DNA from 4 places in the Streptomyces hebeiensis genome. Region 4 is predicted to be linked to each of the others. Evidence: riboswitches for the same ligand, from Rfam matches in the RefSeq annotation. Region 4 holds a riboswitch; each other region holds the start of a gene.

Region 1 (3,095 bases), 2.8 Mb from region 4:
CTGCGGCGGCCACGCCTGGTCCGGGTCGGCGGGCACCGGTACGCCCAGCACCTGCGCGGCGCGCAGCGCGACCCGGGTGTGGCCCTCGGGCGAGAGATGGAGCCGGTCGCCGTCCCAGGCCCGCCGGTCCTGGACGGACCTGAGGGACCACAGGTCGAGCACCGGGCAGCCGTACCGGTCGGCGATGGCGCGGACGTGCGCGGTGTACGTGGCGACCTTGCCGCGCAGATGGCGCAGGACGGGTACGCCACGGGTGTCGAAGCCGGTGGTCACCATGACCGTGCCGACCACACCGGTCAGGTCCGCGACGGCCCGCTCGAACCGCTCGGCGACATCGTCCGGGTCACTGCCCGGCCGGATGATGTCGTTGCCGCCGGCGCAGAACGTCACCAGGTCCGGGGCCAGTTCTCGCGCCCGGGGCAGCTGGTCCGCCACGATCTGGTCGAGGAGCTTGCCGCGTACCGCGAGGTTGGCGTACCGGAAGTCGCCGTGCGCGGTGTCGGGCGTGTCGCCCGAGGACGGCAGCTGGTCGGCGAGCAGGACCGCCAGCCGGTCCGCCCAGCCGACGAACAGCCCGTCGGGTCCGGGGTCGCCCACGCCCTCCGTGAAGCTGTCCCCGAGCGCTGCGTACGACCCGAATACGCCACTCTTACTTGTTCTCGAATCGTCGTCTCCCACAGCCGTTCATCCTTCACCCGCGGATGTGACCTACGCGACCGTAAGGAGGGGTTGACGACGCGTGATATATGCCATCGGTCAATTTTCGCCCAAGCGGGAATAGCCCGGGCGTCGCTCGTCCCCGCCGCCCGGCGCCCGGCACGCGCGGTGCCGGGCGGGGGCGACGGGGACGTCTCCGGAGCGGCTCCCGGAAGACCTGCCGGGCCGGACCCTCGGATCAGAGGCTGACGCCGTTCTGACGGAGGTAGGCGATCGGGTCGACGTCCGAGCCGTACTCGGGACCGGTGCGGATCTCGAAGTGCAGGTGCGGGCCCGTGACGTTGCCGGTGGCTCCGGAGAGGCCTATCTGCTGCCCCGCGCCGACGGACTGGCCGGCGGAGACCGCCAGGGACGACAGGTGCCCGTACTGGGAGTACCGGCCGTCGTCGTGCTTGATGACGACCTGGTTGCCGTACGAGCCGCCCCAGCCCGCGGTCACGACCGTACCGGCGCCGACCGCCTTGACCGGAGTGCCGGAGGACGCCGTGAAGTCCACACCGGTGTGGTAGCCGCTGGACCACATGCCGCCGGAGGCGCGGTACGGCGTGCTCACCGGCGCGTCGACCGGCTTGGTGAAGCCGCCGGTGTCGCTCTTCGCGGCAGTGTCGGCCGCGGACTTCGCGGCCGTGCCGCCGGTGGCCTTCCCCGCGCCCTCGGCCGCGGGAGCGGCGGAAGCCGAGGAGGCCCGGGGCGTCTCGGAGCGCGCCGACGACGGCTTCTTGGCGCCGTCGCCCCCGGCGGACTTCCCGCCGATGGTCAGTTCGAGACCGGGGTGGATCAGCGACGGGTCGTCACCCACGACCGAGCGGTTGTCCGCGTACAGCTTCTGCCAGCCGCCCCGGACCTTGTGCTCGTCCGCGATCTTCGACAGGTAGTCGCCCGCGACCACGGCGTACGTCGTGGTCGCCGCGGCCGCGGCCTGACGCGGCGCGGTGGACGTCTGCGTCACGGACGCCTGGGCGGTGCGGGACACGCCCTCGGCCGCGTGGGCGGAGACGGCCTGCGGCGCGGTGGCGGGCGCGGCCTTCGGGGCGGCGTGCGCGCCGGTGGCGGCGATGAACGGCAGGGCGATGGCGGCTCCGCCCGTTCCGGCGGCGGCGAACCCCCGCGAGAACGTACGGGTCTTGGGGCGTCGGTGCTTACCCTTACCGGGCATGGCGCATTCCTCTCCGGCGCCTACGAGGTGAGCTGTCGGGTTCGGGCTGGAGCTGCCCGGCCACGCGTGCGCGTGACTTCACCCCGAGCCGTCCGGGTCCGTAGACCCGCCCGGCGTACTACCTGGGTCCCCCGCTCCTGCCACGCGTGGATCGATGGATGCGAATTCCGGGCGGCGGCAGGATTCGGCGTTCCGTCCGGATTGAGGCTGAACGTAAGCGAGTCGCCCGGGCGGAACAAGCAGGTCTTTGACCGACGGGGTCGGCCGCCCGGTTATCGGCCGGGCCCGCTCGTCACCCTGCGTGGATTTCACACGGCTCATTTCCGGACGGCATCGCGATAGGGCGGAAGATCACCAGCACGGAACGTCACGAATATGATCCTGCTCACCTGACACCACCCATCTCGGTCACCACCGGGGCAGGTTGGGCCCAATGCGTCTCAATACAGCAATACGGACAGACGGCCATTTACGGTCAATTCCCATGGCGTTGATTGTCCGGGATCGTGCACATCCGGATCGAGCCGCCGAGCCCTTTGCGGCCGGAATGGATGCCGTAGGGTCGGCAGTCGGTACCGTCGGCGGCGGGCGTCGGCGGCTGACACGGAGGAGCAGGCCGTGACGCGAGAGATGCCGCAGTCCGCGCGGACGGAGCCGGAACTGACCGGCGTGCGCAACTTCCGCGACGTGGGCGGACTACCGACCACCGACGGCCGCCGGGTCGGGTACGGCAGGCTTTTCCGCAGTGGCCATCTCGCCAATGCGACAGCCGCCGACGCGGCTTTCCTTTCCTCGCTCGGCCTGCATACCGTCTTCGACTTCCGCAATGCGGCCGATCTGAAGCTGGACGGCGCGGACGTGGAACTGCCCGGCGTACGGAATGTGAACATTCCCCTCTCCGACCCGGCGGAGGGAGCCGACTTCTGGCGCATGGTCAGGGACGGCGATCTCGATCAGCTGCGGGACCTGCTCTCGGACGGAAAGGCCGCGGCCCGAATGATCAATTCGTACCGGTCGATCATCAAGGACCGCACCGCCGAGCACAGCCGCGTCCTGCACGCACTCGCCGAGGAGAGCCTCCCCGCGCTCGTGCACTGCGCGGCGGGCAAGGACCGCGCCGGGCTCTCGGTCGCCGTCTGTCTGCTCGCGATCGGTGTCGAGCGCGACGCGATCGAGGCGGACTACCTCAAGTCGAACGCCCCGGGCCGCCGCTATGCGGTGC
Region 2 (3,095 bases), 2.0 Mb from region 4:
GCGCTCACCGTCCTCGGCGGCGGCGAGTCCTCCCGCCTCCACAACCGACTGGTGCGCCGGGACCGCACGGCGGTGGGCGCCGGATTCGGGCTGCTGCGGCTGGCCGGCGCCCCCTCGCTCGGCTGGCTGGACGTGAAGGCGTCCGGCGGCGTCGAGGTGGACCGGATCGAGGCGGCCGTCGACGAGGAGCTGGCCCGGCTCGCCGCCGACGGACCCACCGAGGAGGAGATGGAGCGGGCCCAGGCCCAGCTGGAGCGCGAGTGGCTGGACCGGCTCGGCACCGTCGCCGGCCGCGCCGACGAACTGTGCCGGTACGCGGTCCTGTTCGGCGACCCGCAGCTGGCGCTGACCGCCGTCGGCCGGATCCTGGACATCTCCGCGGAAGAGGTGCGTGCCGTCGCCGCGGCGCGGCTGCACCCGAACAACAGGGCGGTGCTGGTGTACGAGCCGCTCGCCGCCGCCGACGACGACACCGCTGCCGAAGGCGCCGACGCCGCCACCGCCGACGAGACCGACGAGCACGAAGGGGCGGACCAGTGACCGACGCTGCCGTGACCATGGACCTCCACCCGCAGCCGACCGCCGGCACCGCCAAGCCCTGGGCCTTCCCGGCCCCCGAGCGCGGCACCCTCCCCAACGGGCTGACGGTGCTGCGCTGCGACCGCCCCGGCCAGCAGGTGGTGGCCGTCGAGATCAACCTCGACGCGCCGCTGGACGCCGAGCCGGAGGGCCTCGACGGCGTCGCCACGATCATGGCCCGCGCCTTCTCGGAGGGCACCGACAAGCACACCGCCGAGGAGTTCGCCGCCGAGCTGGAGCGCTGCGGCGCCACGCTCGACGCGCACGCGGACCACCCGGGCGTCCGGCTCTCCCTGGAGGTCCCCGTCTCCCGGCTGGCCAAGGCGCTCGGCCTGCTCGCCGAGGCGCTGCGGGCCCCCGCCTTCGCGGACAGCGAGGTCGAGCGGCTGGTCCGCAACCGGCTGGACGAGATCCCGCACGAGACCGCCAACCCCGGGCGCCGCGCGGCCAAGCAGCTCTCCAAGGAGCTCTTCCCCGCCTCCTCGCGCCTGTCCCGGCCGCGCCAGGGCACCGAGGAGACGGTCGAGCGCATCGACGCCGCCGGGGTGCGCGCCTTCTACGAAGCGCACGTGCGCCCCGCCACGGCCACGGCGGTGATCGTCGGCGACCTCTCCGGCGTGGACCTGGACGCGCTGCTGACCGACAGCCTCGGCGCCTGGACGGGCAACACCGCCGCGCCCCGCCCCGTACCGCCGGTGACGGCCGACGACACCGGCCGGGTCGTGATCGTGGACCGGCCGGGCGCCGTCCAGACCCAGCTGCTGATCGGCCGGATCGGCCCGGACCGGCACGACCGGGTCTGGCCGGCCCAGGTGCTCGGTACGTACTGCCTCGGCGGCACGCTCACCTCCCGGCTCGACCGCGTGCTGCGCGAGGAGAAGGGCTACACCTACGGTGTCCGGGCCTTCGGCCAGGTGCTGCGCTCCGCAGCGCCCTCGTCGCCGGGCGGGGCGACGGGCGCCGCGATGCTCGCGATCAGCGGCTCCGTGGACACCGAGTCCACCGGCCCGGCGCTCGCCGACCTCTGGACGGTGCTGCGCACCCTGGCGGCCGACGGGCTCACCGACGCCGAGCGCGACGTGGCCGTGCAGAACCTGGTGGGAGTGGCCCCGCTGAAGTACGAGATGGCGGCGTCGGTCGCGGCCACGCTCGCCGACCAGGTCGAACAGCACCTCCCGGACGACTTCCAGGCGCAGTTGTACGCGCGCCTGGCCGAGACCGGCACGGTCGAGGCGACCGCCGCGGCCGTCAACGCCTTCCCGGTGGACCGGCTCGTCACCGTGCTCGTGGGGGACGCCGCGCAGATCGAGGAGCCGGTCAAGGCGCTCGGCATCGGTGAAGTGACCGTCGTCGCGAGCTGATTCGCGGATCTTCACGAGCTGATCCGTGGATCTCCGTACCACAGAGGGAACCCCGGCGGCGGGCGCTGCCGGGGTTCCGGTCTTATTTCCGTTTTGTTGGTCAATTGGCTTGTTTGAGGGAGAGGTTGCCTGTCTGGGGTGTGGGCTGCGCTACAAAAACACGCGTCCGTTTGGTTATCGAAAGATGACGCGCTTAGCGTCGGTCCGGCTGTTCGCCCGTCCCGCCGCATCCCGTGGCACGGACAGCCATCGCCGAGTTCCCGGTTCGCCGGGGAGCCGGGGACCCACCGTGTCCCTGGGGTGAATCGGACGCCTTCGCGCGGCGCGTGGAGGGGCCCGTAGGAGACCTTCCTGCTCCGAACCCGTCAGCTAACCCGGTAGGCGAGAAGGAAGGAAAGGACCGGCCACCCCATGGCTTTCACCCGCGCCACCGGGAAGCATCGTGCCCGCAGCCAGATGAGCCGTACGAGCGCGAGAGCCGCGGGCGCCGCGACGCTCACCGCGACCGGCGTCATCGGCACCCTCGCGGCCTCCCCGGCGTTCGCCGGTGGTGCCGCCGACGCCCAGGCCGCCTCGCACACCGGTCTGACCGGGGCCGTCGCCCTCGGGGACGACCTGGCCGGTACGGTCGACGACCAGGCCGACGCGCAGGCCCGGGCCGCCGCCCAGGACAAGGCGAGGGCCGTGGCGAAGGCCGAGGCCGAACGCAGGGCGGAGGCCCGCGCCAAGGAGGCGCGCGCCGAGGAGATCCGCGCCGCCCGGGAGGCGGAGCGCAAGCGGCTGAACACCTTCCAGCTGCCCGTCGCCGGCTCGTACGTCACGACCGGCTACCAGTCCGGCGGCTCCCTCTGGTCCTCCGGCAGCCACTCCGGTGTCGACTTCCGTGCCGCCTCCGGCACCCCGGTCGTCTCCGTCGGCACCGGCACCGTGGTCGAGGCCGGCTGGGGCGGTTCCTACGGCAACAACATCGTGATCCGGATGCACGACGGCACGTACACGCAGTACGGCCACCTCTCCTCCATCGGCGTCTCCGTCGGGCAGAGCGTCACCCCGGGCCAGCAGATCGGTCTGTCCGGCGCGACCGGCAACGTCACCGGGCCGCACCTGCACTTCGAGGCCCGTACCAGCCCGGACTACGGGTCGGACATGGACCCG
Region 3 (3,095 bases), 640 kb from region 4:
CTCGCCCTCCCCGAGCGGCTCGACCGGCTCCTCCGACGGGCGGTCGGGCGACGAGCCGACGCCTTCCCACTCACCCGACGCGCCGACGCCCGGAGCCACCGGTTCCGCCGACACCGAGGGCTCGGACCCGGGTTCGGCGTCCGGCTCCGGGAGCGAGGCGGGCGCGTCCAAGGGCAAGCACCGCGGCAACGCGGCCGACGAGAGCCCGGCCGAGAGCGGCGCGGACAAGGAGCGCGAGGCGACCGACCGGGCCTCTCGGGACACCGGTTACGGGCGTGACCTCGGCGCCGGGTCGGAGGACGCCTCCACGGGCCCGGACATCATCAGCGGCGCCGGGCTCGTCGGCCCGTACGCCCCCGACTACAGCGGCGACTTCACGGTGCGCCCGGGCGCGCAGAAGGTCGTCGGCGGCTGGCTGTGACGCCGGCCCTCGGCTGACGCCGGGGGAGGGCCGGAACGGGCTGTACGAGGCGGGCCTGTATGTGGTCGGCCCGTACGAGGCGGGCTCGGTGGGGCCTGTGGGCCGCGCGACGTCGTGTGATGCGTCGCGTGCCCCACAGGTCCCTTGTCGCGTTCCGGGGTGCGCCCCGGCGCACGCCGCCCACCCTCCGGGCCACCCCGTGCACGGGGGCCCACCCCGTGCCTGGTTGTGCCGGCCGAGCTCGGCCGCACCCCTCCGCGCTCGACGGGCTTCGTCGGGCTCCGCCACGCTCGACAGGGCCACTTCGGGCTCCTCCGTACGCGTCAAGGCACCTCCGCACTCCTCCGTGCCCCTGTCCGCGCCGCCCCGCGCCGTCGCCGTACCGCGTCCCGGCTCGCCTCGCCGCCACCGGTCGCCGCCGGCCTCGTCGCGGGCCGGCGGGCGGCCTCGGCAGAGGCCCCGAGTGGCTGCTCAGAGCCGTGATCTGACAGGCCGACAGGATGAGTTCGAGATCGTTTGTCCACTTTCGCGAAAGTGAGACAAGCATCTCTTTGCCGCACCAGTTCCTCCATGGCCCGCCTGTTGGTCTCGTTCGTCTCTCACCTGCGGAAATGCGGCGTTCCTGAAGGGCAGTTAGGGCGTTTTCTCCCTGATGTACTTCTTTGAACAAGCGGCGGGCCTGTGTTTACGGTCTGAACCGCTCGCACCGCGGGCCTCGTCGACCGAAACGCCGAATCCTGCCGTCGGTCGGGGGGAGAGTCGTCGCGTCAAGCGCCGAAGGCAGGAGCGGGGGACCCAAGGTTTCGTGCCGGGCCCGGCCGTCGAGAGACGGCCGAGGGCCGGCTTGGGGTGAAGCCGCGTTGCGAGAGCACGCGGCCGGGCCACTCACAGCCCGAACCCGACAGCTGACCTCGCAGGCGTCGGTGAGGAGATGACCCATGCTGTTTTCCGGCAAGGCCAAGCACCGCCGTCCGTCCAAGGCCGTTCGCTACGCCACGCTCGCCGGGATCACCGGCGCCGCCGTCGCGGCCCCGCTGATCGGTGCGACCTCCGCCTCCGCCGCCAGCACCTCCGAGTGGGACCAGGTCGCCCAGTGCGAGTCCGGCGGCAACTGGTCCATCAACACCGGCAACGGCTACTACGGCGGCCTCCAGTTCTCGTCGTCCACCTGGGCGGCGTACGGCGGTACCTCCTACGCCTCGACCGCCGACAAGGCCTCCAAGTCCCAGCAGATCGCCGTCGCGGAGAAGGTCCTCGCGGGTCAGGGCAAGGGCGCCTGGCCGAACTGCGGCGTGAACCTGTCCGGCGCGTCGAGCAGCTCCGGCTCTGCGTCGGGCAGCGGCTCCAGCGCCTCGAGCTCCGGTTCGAGCTCCGGCGAGCAGCAGTCGCAGCAGTCGCGGCAGACCCAGCCGCGTCAGTACCAGCAGCAGGCTCAGCCCGAGAAGCAGGAGCGTACGTACAGCCAGTCCGCCTCGCGCGGCGAGAGCCGTCCGGCCACGATCAAGAAGGGGGACGGCGAGTACAAGGTCAAGTCCGGTGACACCCTCTCCAAGATCGCTGACGCCAAGAAGGTCAAGGGCGGCTGGAAGAAGGTCTTCGACCTGAACAAGGACGTCATCAGCGATGCCGATGTCATCTACCCGGGCCAGCGGCTCCACCTGAGCTGACCCGAGCCGTTCCCGGCGGCCGGGCCGGCCTCGCGTCGCCGGCCCGGCCCGCCGGGCCCACCGGGTCGCACGGCCTGAAGCGGCGGCCATCCGGCGGGCCGGCTCCGTACCTCCGCTCCCCGTACTCCCCGGCCAGCCCCCGAGCCCGCTCCCCGCAGTCCTCACCCCGTCCCCCCGGTGCTCCCCGGTCCGGCGCGTTTCCCCCGTACGCGCCGGGCCGGGGTTTCACGTCTCCCGGGCCGGAACCCGCATTCCTCGGTCTCTTTCGTCCCAGCGGGCGGGCGCGGGGCGGGGTGGTCACGCCCGGCCGGTTAGGCTCGTGTCGCAAGGCCAAGAGACCCTGCACCTCTAGCGTCACACCAGAAGGAGATGCTCGTGCCGTCCATCGACGTCGTCGTAGCCCGGGAAATCCTTGACTCCCGAGGGAACCCCACGGTCGAGGTCGAGGTCGGCCTCGACGACGGCAGCACCGGCCGTGCTGCCGTCCCCTCCGGTGCGTCCACCGGTGCGTTCGAGGCCCTGGAGCTCCGCGACGGAGACCAGAACCGCTACCAGGGCAAGGGCGTCGAGAAGGCCGTCCTCGCCGTCATCGAGCAGATCGGCCCGGAGCTCGTCGGGTACGACGCCACCGAGCAGCGCCTGATCGACCAGGCGATGTTCGACCTGGACGCCACCCCGGACAAGTCGTCGCTCGGCGCCAACGCCATCCTCGGCGTCTCCCTCGCCGTCGCGCACGCCGCCTCCGAGGCGTCCGACCTTCCCCTCTTCCGCTACCTGGGCGGTCCGAACGCGCACCTGCTGCCGGTGCCGATGATGAACATCCTGAACGGCGGCTCGCACGCCGACTCCAATGTCGACATTCAGGAGTTCATGATCGCCCCGATCGGCGCGGAGTCCTTCTCCGAGGCCCTGCGCTGGGGCGCCGAGGTCTACCACACGCTCAAGAAGGTCCTGAAGCAGAAGGGCCTCGCCACCGGCCTCGGCGACGAGGGCGGCTTCGCGCCGAA
Region 4 (3,095 bases):
ACGGCTCGACGGGCCTCTTCGGACCGTTCGGCTTCTACATCGTCTACGGGGCCTTCATGGCACCGGTGTTCGCGCTGCTGACCTGGTTGTCGATATGGACCCGGCAGCGCGAGCTGCGCACGATAGCGGCCGAGTTGCCCGCGTACGCCGCCGCCGGCTGGCTCGCCCCCGCCGCGGCGCACGCGCTCTCCTCGATGCGGGCGCGCACGATGGCACGTGACTTCGCGGGGCGGACGTACGGCGCGGCGGCGGCACGCTCGGTCGGGGAGTACGAGGCGTTCGCGACCTCACTGGCCTTCCTGCGCCACCGGGCCCACCGGGGCTCGGCGGAGCCGGACTTCGTGGCGCGCGAGCAGGAGCTGCTCCACCACCTGTGGCAGCGCAGGGACACGGCCGGGCCCGCGCTCACGTATGCGGCACGGGCCACGGGCCGGATGGCCGTACCGCCCCAGTACGTCGACTACGAGGACTACAACCCCTACCGCCATTAGCGGTGGGGGCCGGTGACGACTGGATGGCCGACTGCCGACTGCCGACGGACGGCACCGAGGGCCGAGGACCGGCGACCGGCGACCGGCGACCGGCGACCGACAGCAGACGGCCACGCGCCGGAGGGCCGGTCCGCGGTGTGCGGCCGGCCCTCCGGGGCGGGGACGTCGCTGTGGATCAGGAGGATCCGAGGATCACGGGGATCCGGGGATCCGGGGATCCGGGGATTACGAGGATCCGGGGATTCGCGGGATCAAGGAGTGACGCCCTTGCTCTGGAGCCAGGCCATCGGGTCGATGCCCGAGCCGCCCGCCGTGTGCACTTCGAGGTGCAGGTGCGCGCCGGTGACGTTCCCGGTCGCGCCGACCCGGCCGATGACCTCGCCCGCGGTGACCTTCTGGCCGGCGCTGACGGTCATCGAGGACTGGTGGGCGTACCAGATCTCCGTGCCGTCGTCGAGCTCCAGGACCGTCCGGTAGCCGTACGAGCCGGACCAGCCGGCCGACTTGATCGTGCCGCCGTGGACCGCCTTGACCGGCGTACCGGTCGGGGCGGCGAAGTCCAGGCCGGTGTGGTAGCCGGAGGACCACAGGGAGCCGGACTCACCGTAGGTGGAGGTCAGTGTGTACGAGGAGGTCGGCAGCGAGAAGCTGGCGGCCAGCTTGGCCAGGCGCTCGGCCTCCGCCTTCGCCCTGGCCTCCTCCTCGGCCTTCTTCTTCGCCTCGGCGGCTTCCTTCTCGGCCTGCGACTGCTGCTTGGCGGCGTCCGAGGCGGCCTTCTTGGCCGCCGCCGTCTCCGCGGCCGCCAGCCGCGCCGCCTCGGCCGCGGACTGCTGCTGCTCGGCCTGCTGGAGGATACGGGCGCGCAGCGCCTCGCCGGCGTCGGCGGTGCCCTGCTCCGCGTCCTCCGCGGTGAGCCCGGCGGTGGTGAGCGGCGCGCTCGCGAGGAGTTCGGTCTCGGAGTCGTCCGTCGCCAGCGAGCCCATGCCCGGCAGGGAGGAGGCGTCCGGAAGGTTGTCCGCGATGGCGTCGGGAAGGGATATGGAGACCGCGGGCTTGTCCTGCGCGGTGGCGATGCCACCCGCGCCGACGGCGGCGATGACGCCGACGCCGAGGACGGTGGAGCTGCGGGCCAGCCCGTTGCGCTTGCTGGTGACGCGGTGCCTGCCGCGGACGGGGCGAATGGATTCCGCGGTGGGATTCCACTCCCCCCACGTCGCCTCCGACTCCGTCGCGTCCGTCGCCGCGAAGGAGTGGGTTTCGATGGTGGCCGCGGGGGCAGGCTTGTTGGACGCCACTGGGGCGTGCTCCTTTCCTTCCTTCTCGCCTACCGGGTTAGCTGACGGGTTCGGAGCAGGAAGGTCTCCTACGGACGCTTCGGCCGCCAGGGCGGCAAAAGACGTCCGATTCACCCCATGTGGTGGTTCCCCGGTTCCTTGCGGGATTCGGCGCCGCGCACGGCGTCGTCTCTGGCGACGACTGGGACGACCGCGCTGCGTTATCGAACGTTAATAGACGTCGGGGCCTTATTCCAAGCTGTTCCCAGTGATCGTTAACAACTTCGCAACGGACGCACCAGCGCATACGCGGGCACAACAGGGCGAGTTGACCGCTCTTTGGGGACGACAACAAACCTGACGGTATGTCAACTGTTATGCGGAGGGAGATCTTTCGATTACGTACGGTGCCCATGGGTGCCCGATGGCGACTGCCGGCGGTCGGCGGTGCCCGGCAGTGCCCGGCTGTGCCCGGTGGCGGCAGCCGGGCGGCCCCGCGCGGTCCGACGGCGCCTCGCGATGCCCGTCGGTGTCCGGCGCACCGACCTGATCGTCACGGCGCCCCCGCCCGTCCGGTCCCCGCGGGCCGTCACAGCACGATCGGTATGGTCCGGCGGCGCTCCGTGGCCCCCTCGGGGGGTCTGGTGACCGCCAGCAGCGCCATGTCGTCCTGGCTGCCGCCGCCCGTGTGCACCCGTACGTCGTCGATCAGCGCCTGGAGCATTTCGTCGGGCCCCTGGAAGACCCGCCCGTCCAGCCGCTCGCTGGGGACGTAGAACACCCCCTGGGCGTTCCGCGCCTCGGAGAGGCCGTCCGTGTAGAAGAGCAGCGTCGCGCCGGGCGGGTACGCGGCCTGCTCGACCCGGTCCGGCCACCCGCCCAGCTCGCTCATCCCGAGCGGCAGCGCGGTGTCGCGGGGAGCCAGGGTCCGTACCGCGCCGTCGCCGTTCACGAGCAGCGGCTCCGGATGTCCTCGGTTCACCAGCCGGACGACGGCCCCGTCGGGCGGGATCTCGGCGAGGACGGCCGTCGTGAAGCCCTCGGCGGCGTCCAGCCCCTCCCGCCGCAGCATCTCGCGGGTCAGCGAGTGCTCCAGCCGGCGCGCGACCCCCTCCAGCGACGTCTCCTGCTCGGCGGCCTCCCGGAAGGCTCCGATGACGACGGCCACGGCCTCGACCGCCACCAGCCCCTTCCCCCGTACGTCACCGACCACCAGCCGCACCCCGTACGGCGTCTCCTGAACGGCGAACAGGTCACCGCCGATGAACGCGCCCTCCTGTGCCGCCTCGTACCGCGCGGCGACCCGCAGCCCGCCGATCCGCTCGGCGGG

Evidence for each region. A riboswitch is a leader RNA that binds a small molecule or an ion and turns the genes downstream of it on or off. The one in region 4 is predicted to bind cyclic di-AMP.
Region 1: linked by a shared signal. The riboswitch ahead of ACU6P3_RS29465 (LysM peptidoglycan-binding domain-containing M23 family metallopeptidase) and the one ahead of ACU6P3_RS17825 (M23 family metallopeptidase) in region 4 are both predicted to bind cyclic di-AMP.
Region 2: linked by a shared signal. The riboswitch ahead of ACU6P3_RS26120 (M23 family metallopeptidase) and the one ahead of ACU6P3_RS17825 (M23 family metallopeptidase) in region 4 are both predicted to bind cyclic di-AMP.
Region 3: linked by a shared signal. The riboswitch ahead of ACU6P3_RS20360 (transglycosylase family protein) and the one ahead of ACU6P3_RS17825 (M23 family metallopeptidase) in region 4 are both predicted to bind cyclic di-AMP.

The regions. Positions count from the first base shown of each region.
Region 1 is NZ_CM129812.1:6,879,056-6,882,150, reverse strand. It holds gene ACU6P3_RS29470 (SGNH/GDSL hydrolase family protein) at 1-678, opposite strand, end outside; gene ACU6P3_RS29465 (LysM peptidoglycan-binding domain-containing M23 family metallopeptidase) at 896-1,873, opposite strand; cyclic di-AMP (ydaO/yuaA leader) riboswitch at 1,878-2,040, opposite strand; gene ACU6P3_RS29460 (tyrosine-protein phosphatase) at 2,504-3,095, shown strand, end outside.
Region 2 is NZ_CM129812.1:6,091,758-6,094,852, forward strand. It holds gene ACU6P3_RS26110 (M16 family metallopeptidase) at 1-540, shown strand, start outside; gene ACU6P3_RS26115 (M16 family metallopeptidase) at 558-1,940, shown strand; cyclic di-AMP (ydaO/yuaA leader) riboswitch at 2,181-2,338, shown strand; gene ACU6P3_RS26120 (M23 family metallopeptidase) at 2,352-3,095, shown strand, end outside.
Region 3 is NZ_CM129812.1:4,718,138-4,721,232, forward strand. It holds gene ACU6P3_RS20355 (transglycosylase family protein) at 1-421, shown strand, start outside; cyclic di-AMP (ydaO/yuaA leader) riboswitch at 1,184-1,356, shown strand; gene ACU6P3_RS20360 (transglycosylase family protein) at 1,360-2,088, shown strand; gene eno (phosphopyruvate hydratase) at 2,464-3,095, shown strand, end outside.
Region 4 is NZ_CM129812.1:4,082,531-4,085,625, reverse strand. It holds gene ACU6P3_RS17830 (PrsW family intramembrane metalloprotease) at 1-491, shown strand, start outside; gene ACU6P3_RS17825 (M23 family metallopeptidase) at 743-1,786, opposite strand; cyclic di-AMP (ydaO/yuaA leader) riboswitch at 1,798-1,949, opposite strand; gene ACU6P3_RS17820 (PP2C family protein-serine/threonine phosphatase) at 2,355-3,095, opposite strand, start outside.